DNA from 2 places in the Streptomyces sp. NPDC093064 genome. Region 1 is predicted to be linked to the other one. Evidence: riboswitches for the same ligand, from Rfam matches in the RefSeq annotation. Region 1 holds a riboswitch; the other holds the start of a gene.

Region 1 (7,023 bases):
GACAGGCCGACGATCCGGCCGCCGGTGGGCAGGTCCGGGCCCGGGACGTGCCGCATCAGGGCGTCCAGGTCGGCGTTGGGGTGGCGGATCAGGTGGCGGGCGGCCGCGATGACCTCGTTGAGGTTGTGCGGGGGCATGTTCGTGGCCATGCCGACGGCGATGCCCGAGGAGCCGTTCACCAGCAGGTTCGGGAAGGCGGCCGGCAGGGCCACCGGCTCCTGCTCCTGGCCGTCGTAGTTGGGGGCGAAGTCGACGGTGTCCTCGTCGATGGACTCCGTCATCAGACCCGTGGCCTCGGCCATCCGGCACTCGGTGTACCGCATGGCGGCCGGCGGGTCGTCGTTGCCCAGGGAGCCGAAGTTGCCGTGGCCGTCGACGAGCGGGACACGCATCGAGAAGGGCTGGGTCAGGCGCACCAGGGCGTCGTAGATCGACGCGTCGCCGTGCGGGTGCAGCTTGCCCATGACCTCGCCGACGACGCGCGCGCACTTCACGTAGCCGCGGTCGGGGCGGATCCCCATCTCGTTCATCTGGTAGACGATGCGGCGGTGCACCGGCTTGAGTCCGTCCCGGGCGTCCGGCAGGGCGCGGGAGTAGATGACCGAGTACGCGTACTCGAGGAAGGAGCCCTGCATCTCGTCGACGACGTCGATGTCGAGGATCCTCTCCTCGTACGCGTCGTCGGGCGGCGGGGTCTTCGTGCTGCGGCGGGCCATCGCTGCCGGCTCCTTGCTGAAGCGTGACGGGATCTGACGCGGACCATTGTGGACCGCGCGACCGACAACGCGGACCACGCCCCGTCCCCACAGGGCCGTTCCGTGATCCAGTCCCGCCTCCGGGGCGCCTCCCGCCGTCGGCTGCCGCGGCCTTGTCCGTCCCGTGGCCCTTGAGGGCGGTGGTGCCTCTGTGACGCGTGCGAAGCCCCTTCGCGTCCCGTCCCGCCCTGCCGCCGTGGCGCCCGGCTTTCCGTCTCGCTCTCGGCGTACGGGTCGTGGGAACTTCGCCAGGGGTCCGCACGCTTGCATACAGTGGCAGGACCGGCAGGAAAAGGGCGGTTCGCAGACCGCCACCGCGATCGAAGGGACGTACATGCCCATGGGTCACACGGCCGCAGCCGAGGCAGACTCCGGCGGCCTGACAGCGACCGAGCACCGCCTGGCCAACGGCCTGCGCGTGGTGCTCTCCGAGGACCACCTGACCCCGGTCGCGGCGGTGTGCCTCTGGTACGACGTCGGCTCGCGCCACGAGGTCAAGGGACGTACCGGCCTGGCTCACCTTTTCGAGCACCTGATGTTCCAGGGCTCCGCCCAGGTCAAGGGCAACGGCCACTTCGAGCTGGTGCAGGGCGCGGGCGGCTCCCTCAATGGCACCACCAGCTTCGAGCGCACCAACTACTTCGAGACCATGCCCGCCCACCAGCTGGAGCTCGCCCTCTGGCTGGAGGCCGACCGCATGGGCTCCCTGCTCGCGGCGCTGGACGACGAGTCCATGGAGAACCAGCGCGACGTCGTCAAGAACGAGCGCCGCCAGCGCTACGACAACGTCCCCTACGGCACCGCCTTCGAGCGGCTGACCGCCCTCGCCTACCCGGAGGGCCACCCGTACCACCACACGCCGATCGGGTCGATGGCGGACCTGGACGCGGCCACCCTGGAGGACGCGCGCGCGTTCTTCCGCACGTACTACGCGCCCAACAACGCCGTCCTGTCGGTCGTCGGTGACATCGACCCGCAGCAGACGCTCGCCTGGATCGAGAAGTACTTCGGCTCCATCACGTCCCACGACGGCAAGCCCGAGCCCCGCGACGGCTCCCTGCCCGAGGTCATCGGCGAGCAGCTGCGCGAGGTCGTCGAGGAGGAGGTCCCGGCCCGTGCCCTGATGGCCGCCTACCGGCTCCCGCACGACGGCACGCGCGCGTGCGACGCGGCCGACCTGGCGCTCACCATCCTCGGCGGCGGCGAGTCCTCCCGGCTCTACAACCGCCTGGTGCGCCGCGACCGTACGGCCGTCGCGGCCGGCTTCGGACTGCTGCGGCTGGCCGGCGCGCCCTCCTTGGGCTGGCTGGACGTGAAGACCTCCGGCGACGTCGAGGTCCCCGTCATCGAGTCGGCCATCGACGAGGAGCTCGCCCGGTTCGCCGAACAGGGCCCCACGGCCGAGGAGATGGAGCGCGCCCAGGCCCAACTGGAGCGCGAGTGGCTGGACCGCCTCGGCACGGTCGCCGGCCGCGCCGACGAACTGTGCCGCTACGCCGTCCTGTTCGGCGACCCGCAGCTCGCCCTGACCGCCGTCAAGCGGGTCCTGGAGGTGACGCCCGAGGAGGTCCAGGAGGCCGCCAAGTCCCGCCTGCGCCCCGACAACCGCGCGGTGCTCGTCTACGAGCCGACCGCCGCCGACGCGCAGGACGACGCCCAGGGCGCGGACGCCGCGGCCACCGACGAGACCGAGGAGGCGGCGAAGTGACCGAGCTCGCCACGATGGAGTTCCACCCCCAGCCCCGGGCCGGCGCGGCCAAGCCGTGGGCGTTCCCCGCGCCCGAGCGCGGGACGCTGGACAACGGCCTGACGGTGCTGCGCTGTCACCGCCCCGGCCAGCAGGTCGTCGCCGTCGAGGTGCTGCTGGACGCGCCCCTGGACGCGGAGCCGGCCGACCTGGACGGCGTCGCCACGATCATGGCGCGGGCCTTCTCCGAGGGCACCGACAAGCACTCCGCCGAGGAGTTCGCCGCCGAGCTGGAGCGCGCGGGCGCCACCCTCGACTCGCACGCCGACCACCCCGGCGTACGGCTGAGCCTGGAGGTCCCGGCCTCCCGCCTGGCCAAGGGGCTCGGCCTGCTGTCCGACGCCCTCAGGGCGCCCGCGTTCGCCGAATCCGAGGTCGAGCGCCTGGTGCGCAACCGGCTCGACGAGATCCCGCACGAGCTGGCCAACCCGGCCCGCCGCGCCGCCAAGGAACTGTCCAAGGAGCTCTTCCCGGCCGGCTCGCGCATGTCGCGTCCGCGCCAGGGCACCGAGGACACGGTCGGCGCGATCGACTCGGCGGCCGTCCGCTCCTTCTACGACCGGCACGTGCGTCCGGCCACGGCCACCGCCGTGGTCGTCGGCGACCTCACCGGCGTCGACCTCGACGAGCTGCTGGGCCGGACCCTGGGCGCCTGGACCGGCTCGCCCGCCAAGCCGCGGCCCGTGCCGCCGGTGACCGCCGACGACACCGGCCGCGTGGTCATCGTGGACCGGCCCGGCGCCGTGCAGACGCAGCTGCTCATCGGCCGGATCGGCCCGGACCGGCACGACCGCGTGTGGCCCGCCCAGGTGCTCGGCACCTACTGCCTCGGCGGCACCCTCACCTCCCGCCTGGACCGCGTCCTGCGCGAGGAGAAGGGCTACACCTACGGGGTGCGGGCGTTCGGCCAGGTGCTGCGCTCGGCCCCCGACGGGTCGGGCGCCGCGATGCTCGCCATCAGCGGCTCGGTCGACACCCCGAACACCGGCCCGGCCCTGGACGACCTGTTCACGGTGCTGCGCAAGCTCGCCGCCGAGGGCCTCACCGACGCCGAGCGGGACGTCGCCGTGCAGAACCTCGTCGGCGTGGCGCCGCTGAAGTACGAGACGGCCGCCGCCGTGGCCGGCACGCTCGCCGACCAGGTCGAGCAGCACCTGCCCGACGACTACCAGGCGACGCTCTATCAGCAGCTCGCCGCGACCGGCACGGTGGAGGCGACCGCGGCCGTCGTCAACGCCTTCCCGGTGGACCGGCTGGTGACGGTCCTCGTCGGTGACGCGGCGCAGATCAAGGAGCCCGTCGAGGCCCTGGGCGCCGGCCGGGTCATCGTCGTCGCGGCCGAGTAGAGGTACCCCCTCGCCGCCGTTCGCCGCCGCACGCGCGGCGAACGGCACACGCGCGCGTGGGGCCTTGGTGCCCGAAGCGTCACCAGGGCCCCACGATGTCCGAATTGAGGGGGAGGTTGCCTGTCTGCCCTGTGGTATGCGCTACAAAACATCTGATCCGTTTGGGAATTGAAAGCGGCCCCGTTTAGCGTCGGTCCGGCTGTTCGTCGGGCAGTGCGCCGCGTCCGCGGCACCGGACAGCCATCGCCGAGTCCCCGTACGGCGCGAGCCAGGGGAGCCGGGGACCCGCCGTCCCTGGGGTGAATCGGACACCCGCGCACGCCGCGAGGGGGCCGTAGGAGACCTTCCTGCTCCGAACCCGTCAGCTAACCCGGTAGGCGAGAGGGAAGGAAAGGACCCACGTCTCCATGGCGTTCACCCGCGCCGCCGGGAAACACCGCCGGCCGAGCCGGATGCACCGCACCACCGCCCGCGCGGCGGGCGTCGCGGCCCTGGCCACCACCGGCGTCATCGGCACCCTCGCCGCCCCGGCCCTCGCCGCGGAGGACCCCGCCCCCGAGGACACCGGCCTCACCCCGGTCGTCACCATCGGCGACAGCGTCGCCGAGAAGATCGACGCCCAGGCCCTCGCCCAGCACAGGGCCGCCGCGCGCAAGCAGGCCGAGGAGGCCGCGCGCAAGAAGGCCGCGGAGCGGGCCGCGAAGGAGCGCGAGGTCAAGGCGCGCGCCGCCCGCGAGGCCGAGCGCAAGCGTCTCAACGCCTTCGTGACGCCGATCCTCGACTCCTACGTATCGACCGGCTACCGCACCGGCGGCTCCCTGTGGTCCTCCGGCACCCACACCGGCATCGACTTCCACGCCGCGAGCGGCACCACCGTCCGCGCGGTCGGCATCGGCACCGTCGTCGAGACCGGCTGGGGCGGGGCGTACGGCAACCAGGTCGTGATCAGGATGGCCGACGGCATGTACACCCAGTACGGGCACCTGTCGTCCATCGGGGTCTCGGTGGGCCAGCAGGTCGTCCCGGGCCAGCAGATCGGCCTGTCCGGCGCGACCGGCAACGTCACCGGACCGCACCTGCACTTCGAGGCCCGTACGTCCCCGGACTACGGCTCCGACATCGACCCCGTGGGCTACCTCCGCCGGCACGGCCTCAACATCTGACCTCCCGCGCCGGCACACCGCCCGGCGCGTCACGCGACACCCCCGAAGCCCCGGCTCCCGAGCCGGGGCTTCCTGTGTTCCCTTCCGGTGTTCCGGGGGCCCGCCGGGCACGCCGAAGCCGTGCCACCCCGTCCGGGCGGCACGGCTTCGGCGCAGGAGCGGTCCTGCCGGTCAGACGGTCTCGGGAAGCTCCCCGAGCCCCTCGGCGACCAGCTTGGCCAGCCGGTCCAGCGCGGCGTCCGCGCCATCGGCGTCGGAGGCCAGGACGACCTCCTCGCCGCCCTCGGCGCCGAGGCCGAGCACGGCCAGCATGGAGGCCGCGTTGACGGGCGTCCCGTCGGCCTTGGCGATCGTCACGGGGATGCCTGAGGCCGTGGCGGCCCGGACGAAGATGGAGGCGGGGCGGGCGTGGAGGCCCTCGGCCCAGCCGACGTTGACGCGGCGCTCAGCCATGTGTTGCTGCCCTTCGGGTGATCAGGGTTGTCTAGACCAGTTTTCCACACGTGGAGCGAGCCCGGAGCGGGGGTGTGCGCCGCCCCGGGCGGCGTCGGACCGCGGCCTCGGTCCGACGTGTGTCCTCCACAGACTGCCTCGCGCCGCTGTCGGACGCGAGCCGTACGCTGGGCCCCATGCAGACCTCGCCGGACCGGCACGAGTACCCCGCCCACTGGGAGGCCGACGTGGTGCTGCGCGACGGCGGCACCGCACGGATCCGCCCCATCACCGCCGATGACGCCGGCCGTCTGGTCAGCTTCTACGAACAGGTGTCGGACGAGTCCAAGTATTACCGCTTCTTCGCGCCCTACCCGCGCCTGTCCGCGAAGGACGTCCACCGCTTCACGCACCACGACTTCGTGGACCGGGTGGGACTCGCGGCCACGGTCGGCGGCGAGTTCATCGCCACCGTACGCTACGACCGCATCGGCGCGGACGGCCTACCCGCCTCGGCGCCCTGCGACGAGGCCGAGGTCGCCTTCCTGGTGCAGGACGCCCACCAGGGACGCGGGGTCGCCTCCGCGCTTCTGGAGCACATCGCGGCCGTCGCCCGCGAGCGCGGCATCCGGCGCTTCACCGCCGAGGTGCTTCCGGCCAACACCAAGATGATCAAGGTGTTCACGGACGCCGGGTACGTCCAGAAGCGCAGCTTCGAGGACGGCGTCGTACACCTGGAGTTCGACATCGAGCCGACCGACCGCTCGCTGGCCGTGCAGCGCGCACGGGAGCAGCGGGCCGAGGGGCGGTCGGTACGGCGGCTCCTGATGCCCGGCTCGGTCGCCGTCATCGGCGTGGGCCGCACGCGCGGCGGCGTGGGCCGCAGCATCCTCGACAACATCCGCGACGCCGGGTTCACGGGCCGGCTCCACGCCGTGAACCGGGCCTTCGGCGAGGACTGCCGGGAGATCGACGGGGTGCCCGCCCACCGCTCGGTGCGGGACATCGACGGGCCCGTGGACCTCGCCGTCGTCGCCGTGCCGGCCGAGCGCGTCCCGGACGCCGTCACCGAGTGCGGCGAGCACGGGGTGCAGGGGCTCGTCGTGATCTCCGCGGGCTACGCGGAGAGCGGTCCCGAGGGACGCGAGCGGCAGCGCGCCCTCGTGCGGCAGGCGCGCACGTACGGCATGCGGATCATCGGGCCCAACACCTTCGGGATCATCAACACCTCGCCGGACGTCCGGCTGAACGCCTCCCTCGCCCCCGAGCTGCCCCGGCCGGGCCGTATCGGGCTGTTCGCCCAGTCCGGGGCCATCGGCATCGCGCTGCTGTCCCGGCTGCACCGGCGCGGCGGCGGGGTCACCGGGGTCACGGGCGTGTCGACCTTCGTGTCGGCCGGCAACAGGGCGGACGTCTCCGGCAACGACGTCATGCAGTTCTGGTACGACGACCCCGACACCGACGTCGCCCTGATGTACCTGGAGTCCATCGGCAACCCGCGCAAGTTCACCCGCCTGGCCCGGCGTACGGCGGCGGTGAAGCCGCTGGTCGTGGTGCAGGGCGCGGGCTCCGCCCCGCAG
Region 2 (7,023 bases), on a different contig from region 1:
GATCACCAGTGCCGGCCGACGGTCCCTGGATCCGTACGCGAAACTGCTCGAGGAGCGGATCGTCCTCCTCGGCACACCGATCGACGACACCGCGGCGAACGACGTGATCGCGCAGTTCGTCCACCTGGAGCACCGGACGCCCGACCGGGACATCTCGCTCTACATCAACTCCCCCGGCGGCTCGTTCAGCGCGACGCTGGCCGTCCACGACACGATGCGGTACGTGTCCTGCGACGTGGAGACGATCTGCCTGGGCCAGGCCGTCGCGTCCGCGGCGGTGCTACTGGCCGCGGGCACCCCGGGCAAGCGGTACGCGCTGCCCGGGGTGCCCGCGTGGTGCTGCGGCAGCCGTCGCTGCCCGAGCCGGTCGAGGGCCAGGCGTCCGACCTGGCGATCCAGGCGGACGAGCTGACGCGGGTGCGCGCCCGCGTGGAGGAACTGCTCGCGCGGAGCACCGGGCGGTCCGCGCGGCAGGTGCGGACCGACCTGGAGCGGGAGCAGACGCTGGACGCACAAGAGGCCCTGAGATATGAGCTGATTGACCGAATCATCCCGAACCGCGGGGCCACGCACACCGCGCCGGACGCGGGGTGAGCCGCCGATGCTGCCACCCGAGCTGCCGCCCCTGCCGGCGCTGACCCGCGCCGAGGCGGAGCTGATCGACCGTTACCTGGAGGCGGCCGACCTGCTGGGCCGCGCCAACCCGGGACGGCCCGGAGACACCTACCGGGCTCTGAGGGCTGCCCAGGCGCTCGTCGGCAGAGCAGTGGAGCTGCGGGACACGCTGGCGCTGATGCACCGGCGGGGCGAGACCGAGCTGCATGCGGACACTCCGGCCCGGGCGCTGCGGGTGCTGGACGGCGAGCGGCGCACGGCCCGCGTCACCCTGCCTCCCGACTGCGGAAGTTGACGTCATCCACAGCCGCGGTCTCGGCGGGCGAAGGGGCCCATCTGTCTGGACACGGGGGGAAATCACCCCGAATGACCGACCGCCTTTCGGTGTAGGTTCAGCTCCCTTTTCGGGACCGCCGCAGTTGCGCAACACGCCTCCCCGGATGGCGGAATGAGGTGCTCCGGTGCTGGTCCGGGGGTCGTCGCGGGAGGGGGCAGCCGTTCGATCGCGAGGGTGTCCACCCGAACGGGCGCGTGGTGAGTAACAACACAAACACGCGGTTCCGTTGGGATTTTCGGACATCCGTAGGTGAAGATCCCTGTCTGACGACAAGCCCCCGCCACAACGGCGGGGCGGTCCGGGCGGACGCCGAGTCCTGCCGCCGCCCGGATGACCGGTCGACAGGAGTGGATCGGCAGGAGTGGAGGACCCAAGCACGACGGGTCGCCGGAACGGTCACGCCATGGCCGGTCCGAGCAGCCCTTGGGGTGAAGCCGCGACAACGCGGCCGGGCAACTTCGCCAGCCCGAATCCGACAGGTCATCCTTCACAGGCGGCTGACGAAGGGTTGCGCATGACTGCGCTCAATCGTGTCCCGTCGCTGATGGCCCGGGCCGGTACGGCCTCGGCCCTGACCCTGGCCGCCGTGGGCGGCTCGATCGTGGTCCCGGGTGTGGCCTCCGAAGCCTCGGCCGCGACGACCGCGAACACGGTGCTGCGGATCGCGGCGTCCAAGCAGGGGTCGCCCTACCAGTGGGGCGCCACGGGGCCGCGGAGGTTCGACTGCTCCGGGCTCACGCTGTACTCGTTCAAGAGGGCGGGCAAGACGCTGCCCCGCACGGCCGCACAGCAGTACAACAAGAGCCGGCACATCTCCGCGGGCAGCCGCCGAGCCGGGGACCTGGTGTTCTTCCACTCGGGCTCGAACGTGTACCACGTGGGCATCTACGCCGGCAAGGGCAAGATCTGGCACGCCCCGAAGACCGGGGACGTGGTGAAGCTCCAGAAGATCTGGACGAAGAGCGTCTGGTACGGCCGGGTGCGCTGATCCGGCCGCGGTGCGGTGCGGTGGCGGAGCTTCGACTCGTCACCGCACGTTCCTACGGTTCCTGACCCGCGGCCGTCACCCGGCGGGCGGGAACCGACCACGGAAGTTCGATGCAGACCGTCTTGCCGCCCTCCCGGGTCGGCCGCACGGTCAGACTGCCGCCGCACTCGGCGGTGAGCCACCGGATGATCACCATGCCCCGGCCGTTGTCCTGCTGGACGGCGGCCGGCAGGCGTTTCGGGAACCGGGGGTGGCTGTCGGTGACCCCGATGTGCAGTCGTTCGTCTCGCACGAGGACAAGGTCCACCGTGAAGGTGGGTGACTGCCCGAAAGTGTGCTGTACGGCGTTGGTGGCGAGTTCGGAGACGATGAGCCGGACCGTCTCGGCGGTGTCCGCGGCCGGCGGCAGGCCCCACTCCGCGAGCGTGCCGGCCACATAGGCACGGGCCGCGTAGACCGAGGCGGGATCGCTCGGCAGAGTGACGGATGCTTCCAGATGGTCTGCCATGGCGACGTCGTCCCTTTCCCACGGGGCCGGAGTCCGACACTGAGCGGATGATTCGAGTACGGTCCCGCACTGGTGCTTCGCCGTCAGACTGCCATCAGCACTCCGGTCTCGGTGGCGATCCACCGAGATATGCATATATCTGTCGCTCGATGCGGTGAACTCTGCGACGGCAGACCGTATCCGGAGCGGGTCGCGTGGAGCGTTCAGAGGGAGCGAGGGAGTAGCCCATGCAACACGGTCCCGAGGTGCGCCGGCGGAAGCTGGGCGCCGAACTGCGCGCCCTGCGCACCGGCGCGGGTCTCACCAGCGGTGAGGCGGCCCGCCTGGTCGGCTGGCACCAGTCGAAGGTCAGCCGGATCGAGACCGGCACCAGCGGGGTGAAACCGGCCGATGTGCGCTCGCTCCTGGACGCGTACGCCGTCCACGACGCCCAGCTGCGCGAGTTGCTCCTGGTGCTCGCGGGGCTGGACGACGGCGGCGACCGGCACCACTGGTGGCACGCCTATCGCGGAGTGCTGCCGCCGACCTACCGGGACTTCATCAGCCTGGAGTCGCAGGCGAGCGGGATGCGCACCCTGGAGACCTCGGTCGTCCCCGGCCTGCTCCAGACGCCCGAGTACGCGCGCGCGGTCACCCGGGCCGCCGTGGACGGGCTCGACGAGGACCGGCTGGACGCGCTGGTGGAGGTGCGGCTGGCCCGCCAGGACGTGCTGCGCTCGCGACCGCCGCTGAAGCTGGACGCAGTGCTGGACGAGGCGGTGCTGCGCCGGGAGGTGGGCGGGCCCGAGGTGATGAGGCGGCAGCTGGAGCGGCTGACGGAGGCGGCCCGGCTCCCCCAAGTACGGCTCCAGGTGTTGCCGTTCGCCGCCGGCGCTCACATCGGCATCACCGGCCCTTTTGTTATTTTCTCATTTTCGAACGCTTCTGATCTGAACGTAGTGGTTCTCGACCACTTGACGAGTAGCCTCCACCTCGAGCGGAAAGAAGACCTAGAGGCCTACGCCGAGGCCTTCGACACCCTGCGGATCCACGCCCTCTCGCCCGAGGACTCGTTGGACTTCATCGCCGGGATACGCCAGACCCCCTGACGGCGCACAACCGCGTACCGCGTTAAGGAGGCCCCATGTCCGCTCTGCCTCGGCACGTACCTTCCAGCACCGATCTGCACGGCGTGCGCTGGCTGCGCAGCAGCTACAGCACGGGAGCCAACAACTGCGTCGAGACGGCCCGGCCCGCCACGGGACCGTGGGCCGGGCTGCTCGCCGTGCGCGACTCCAAGGCCCCGTCCGGGCCCGCGCTGCTCTTCTCCCCCGCGAGCTGGGCAGGCTTCACGGCCGCGACACACCTCACCTGACGGACAATCCGGTCATATCCGCACTCGGTGACACCCGGCCGTGTCACGCCGACTCATGGTCGTGTTCCACCGATCACCCGTACAGCGCGTTCGATCTGCGCCCCGGAGAGGTCCGCGCGGGCGGTCAGCCTCAGCCGTGAGATGCCGTCGGGCACGGAAGGAGGACGGAAGCAGCCCACGGCCAGCCCGGCCGCCCGGCAGTCGACCGCCCACCGCACGGCCCGCTCCGGGGACGGCGCGCGCACCGAGACCACCGCGGCGTCCGGACGCACCGCCTCCAGGCCCGCGGCGGTCAGGCGTGCGTGGAGTTCGGCCGCCACGGCACGCGCGCGTGCCGCACGCTCCGGCTCGCGGCGCAGCAGTCGCAGCGCCGCGAGGGCGGCGCCCGCGGCCGCGGGGGCGAGACCGGTGTCGAAGATGAACGTCCGGGCCGCGTTGACCAGGTGGTCGATCACCCGCGCGGGCCCGAGGACGACTCCGCCCTGGCTGCCGAGCGACTTCGACAGTGTGGCCGTGACGACCACGTCGCCGGCGCCCGCCAGCCCGGCCGCGTGCGCGGCGCCGCGGCCGCCGGTGCCCAGGACGCCCAGCCCGTGGGCGTCGTCGACGACGAGACCGGCGCCGTGCTCCCGGCAGACCGCGGCGAACTCCGCCAGCGGGGCCGCGTCGCCGTCGACTGAGAACACCGTGTCCGACACGAGCACCGCCGGGCCCTCGTGCGTGCCGAGCGCCTTGCGCACGGCGTCCGGGTCGGCGTGCGCGACGACCTGCGTCGTGCCCCGGGCCAGCCGGCAGCCGTCGATGAGCGAGGCGTGGTTGCCCGCGTCGGAGACGACGAGCGAGCCGTGCGGCGCGAGCGCGGTGACCGCGGCCAGGTTCGCGGCGTATCCGGAGGAGAAGACCAGCGCCGCCTCGAAGCCGCAGAAACCGGCCAGCTCGCGCTCCAGTTCGGCATGGAGTTCGGTGGTGCCGGTGACCAGCCGGGAGCCGGTCGAGCCGCCGCCCCAGGTGCGCGCCGCGACCGCGGCCCCCTCGGTCACCTCCGGATGGCGGGCCAGCCCCAGGTAGTCGTTGCCCGCGAGGTCGAGCAGCGGCGAGTCGGCGGGGCGGGGCCGCAGGGTCCGTACGAGCCCGGCCCGGCGGCGTGCGTCCGCCTGCTCCTCGATCCAGCCGAACGCCATGGGTCCTCCGGGGCATTTGTAGGCAGTGGACAGACCCTAGCGGCAGGTCCGGCCGCCCATGATGTGGCAATACCCACATGTCGATGTGCCCGTCGTTGTGCGGAGTCTCCTTGGCCGCGGACCGGGCCGTAGGACAGGATCAGCTCTCATGAACCTGCTGAACACGCTGGTGGACAAGGGGCTTCGGCGCGAGTCGCCGACCCGCGGGGAAGCTCTGGCCGTACTGGCCACCTCGGACGACGACCTGCTTGATGTGGTGTCCGCGGCCGGGAAGGTGCGCCGCCACTGGTTCGGCCGGCGGGTGAAACTCAACTATCTCGTCAACCTCAAGTCGGGCCTGTGCCCCGAGGACTGCTCCTACTGCTCCCAGCGGCTCGGCTCGAAGGCCGACATCCTCAAGTACACCTGGCTCAAGCCCGACGACGCCTCCAGGGCCGCCGCGGCGGGGCTGGCGGGCGGCGCCAAGCGGGTCTGCCTGGTGGCCAGCGGGCGCGGTCCGACCGACCGTGACGTGGACCGGGTCTCCGACACCATCAAGGCGATCAAGGAGCAGAACGAGGGCGTCGAGGTGTGCGCCTGCCTCGGACTGCTCTCCGACGGCCAGGCCGAACGGCTGCGCGAGGCCGGGGCCGACGCCTACAACCACAACCTCAACACCTCCGAGGCGACGTACGGCGACATCACCACCACCCACACCTATGCCGACCGGGTGGACACGGTGAACAAGGCGCACGCGGCCGGGCTGTCCGCCTGCTCCGGGCTCATCGCCGGGATGGGCGAGAGCGACGAGGACCTGGTCGACGTGGTCTTCTCGCTGCGCGAGCTGGACCCGGACTCCGTTCCGGTGAACTTCCTGATCCCGTTCGAGGGCACACCGCTCGCCAAGGAGTGGAACCTGACCCCGCAGCGCTGCCTGCGGATCCTGGCGATGGTCCGGTTCGTCTGCCCGGACGTGGAGGTGCGGATCGCGGGCGGCCGCGAGGTGCACCTGCGCACCATGCAGCCCCTCGCGCTCCACCTGGCCAACTCGATCTTCCTCGGCGACTACCTGACCAGCGAGGGCCAGGCGGGCAAGGCCGACCTGGAGATGATCGCGGACGCCGGGTTCGAGGTCGAGGACGCCGACCAGGTGACGCTGCCCGAGCACCGGGTGGCGGCCGAGGGCGGGTGCGGGTCCCACGACGGCACGGGGTGCGGGTCCCACGAGGGCTCGGGGCCCGGTGCGCACGAGGGGCCGGGGTGCGGCTCGCACCAGGGTGGCGGGGTCTGCGGTTCCGCCGCGGCACCGACGGAGGAAACGGCATCGGCACCGGCCGCGACCGGCAGCGAGCCGCGTACGGATCTCGTCGCCGTACGCCGCCGGGGCGCTGGAACGGACCTCGCGCCCAATGCCTGAACCGCACACCACACCCGGCCCGAGCGTGCCCGAACTGCTGGAGCTCGACCGGCGGCACGTGTGGCACCCGTACGGACCCATGCCCGGCCGCCACGAACCGCTCGTCGTGGAGTCGGCGAGCGGGGTGCGGCTGCGGCTCGCTGACGGCTCGGGCGAACTGGTCGACGGCATGTCGTCATGGTGGGCGGCGATCCACGGCTACAACCACCCGGTGCTGAACGAGGCCGCGCGGGAGCAGCTGGAGCGGATGAGCCACGTGATGTTCGGCGGACTCACGCACGAGCCCGCCGTCCGACTCGCGAAGCTCCTTGTCGACATGTCGCCAGAGGGACTCGAGCATGTGTTCCTCTCCGACTCCGGTTCGGTGTCGGTCGAGGTCGCGGTCAAGATGTGCCTTCAGTACTGGCGCTCGCTCGGCCGCCCGGACAAGCGGCGGCTGCTGACCTGGCGGGGCGGCTACCACGGGGACACCTGGCAGCCGATGTCCGTGTGCGACCCCGAGGGCGGGATGCACGAGCTGTGGACCGGTGTGCTGCCGCGTCAGGTCTTCGCGGACGCGCCGCCGGCCGAGTACGAGGAGGCGTACGCCGACCATCTGCGGGAGACGGTCGAACGGCACGCCGGCGAACTGGCCGCCGTGATCG

The links. A riboswitch is a leader RNA that binds a small molecule or an ion and turns the genes downstream of it on or off. The one in region 1 is predicted to bind cyclic di-AMP.
Region 2: another riboswitch for cyclic di-AMP. It lies ahead of ACIQFZ_RS27380 (C40 family peptidase); the one in region 1 lies ahead of ACIQFZ_RS20875 (M23 family metallopeptidase).

The regions. Positions count from the first base shown of each region.
Region 1 is NZ_JBIVPK010000016.1:57,033-64,055, reverse strand. Features, by position in the region: gene ACIQFZ_RS20890 (DNA topoisomerase IV subunit A) at 1-716, opposite strand, end outside; gene ACIQFZ_RS20885 (pitrilysin family protein) at 1,090-2,463, shown strand; gene ACIQFZ_RS20880 (pitrilysin family protein) at 2,460-3,848, shown strand; cyclic di-AMP (ydaO/yuaA leader) riboswitch at 4,083-4,243, shown strand; gene ACIQFZ_RS20875 (M23 family metallopeptidase) at 4,256-5,011, shown strand; gene ACIQFZ_RS20870 (HPr family phosphocarrier protein) at 5,183-5,464, opposite strand; gene ACIQFZ_RS20865 (GNAT family N-acetyltransferase) at 5,641-7,023, shown strand, end outside.
Region 2 is NZ_JBIVPK010000026.1:107,388-114,410, reverse strand. Features, by position in the region: partial or broken gene ACIQFZ_RS27390 (ATP-dependent Clp protease proteolytic subunit) at 1-594, shown strand, start outside; gene ACIQFZ_RS27385 (hypothetical protein) at 602-910, shown strand; cyclic di-AMP (ydaO/yuaA leader) riboswitch at 1,250-1,463, shown strand; gene ACIQFZ_RS27380 (C40 family peptidase) at 1,467-1,940, shown strand; gene ACIQFZ_RS27375 (ATP-binding protein) at 1,993-2,448, opposite strand; gene ACIQFZ_RS27370 (helix-turn-helix transcriptional regulator) at 2,676-3,536, shown strand; gene ACIQFZ_RS27365 (DUF397 domain-containing protein) at 3,572-3,802, shown strand; gene ACIQFZ_RS27360 (8-amino-7-oxononanoate synthase) at 3,856-4,983, opposite strand; gene bioB (biotin synthase BioB) at 5,132-6,379, shown strand; gene ACIQFZ_RS27350 (adenosylmethionine--8-amino-7-oxononanoate transaminase) at 6,372-7,023, shown strand, end outside.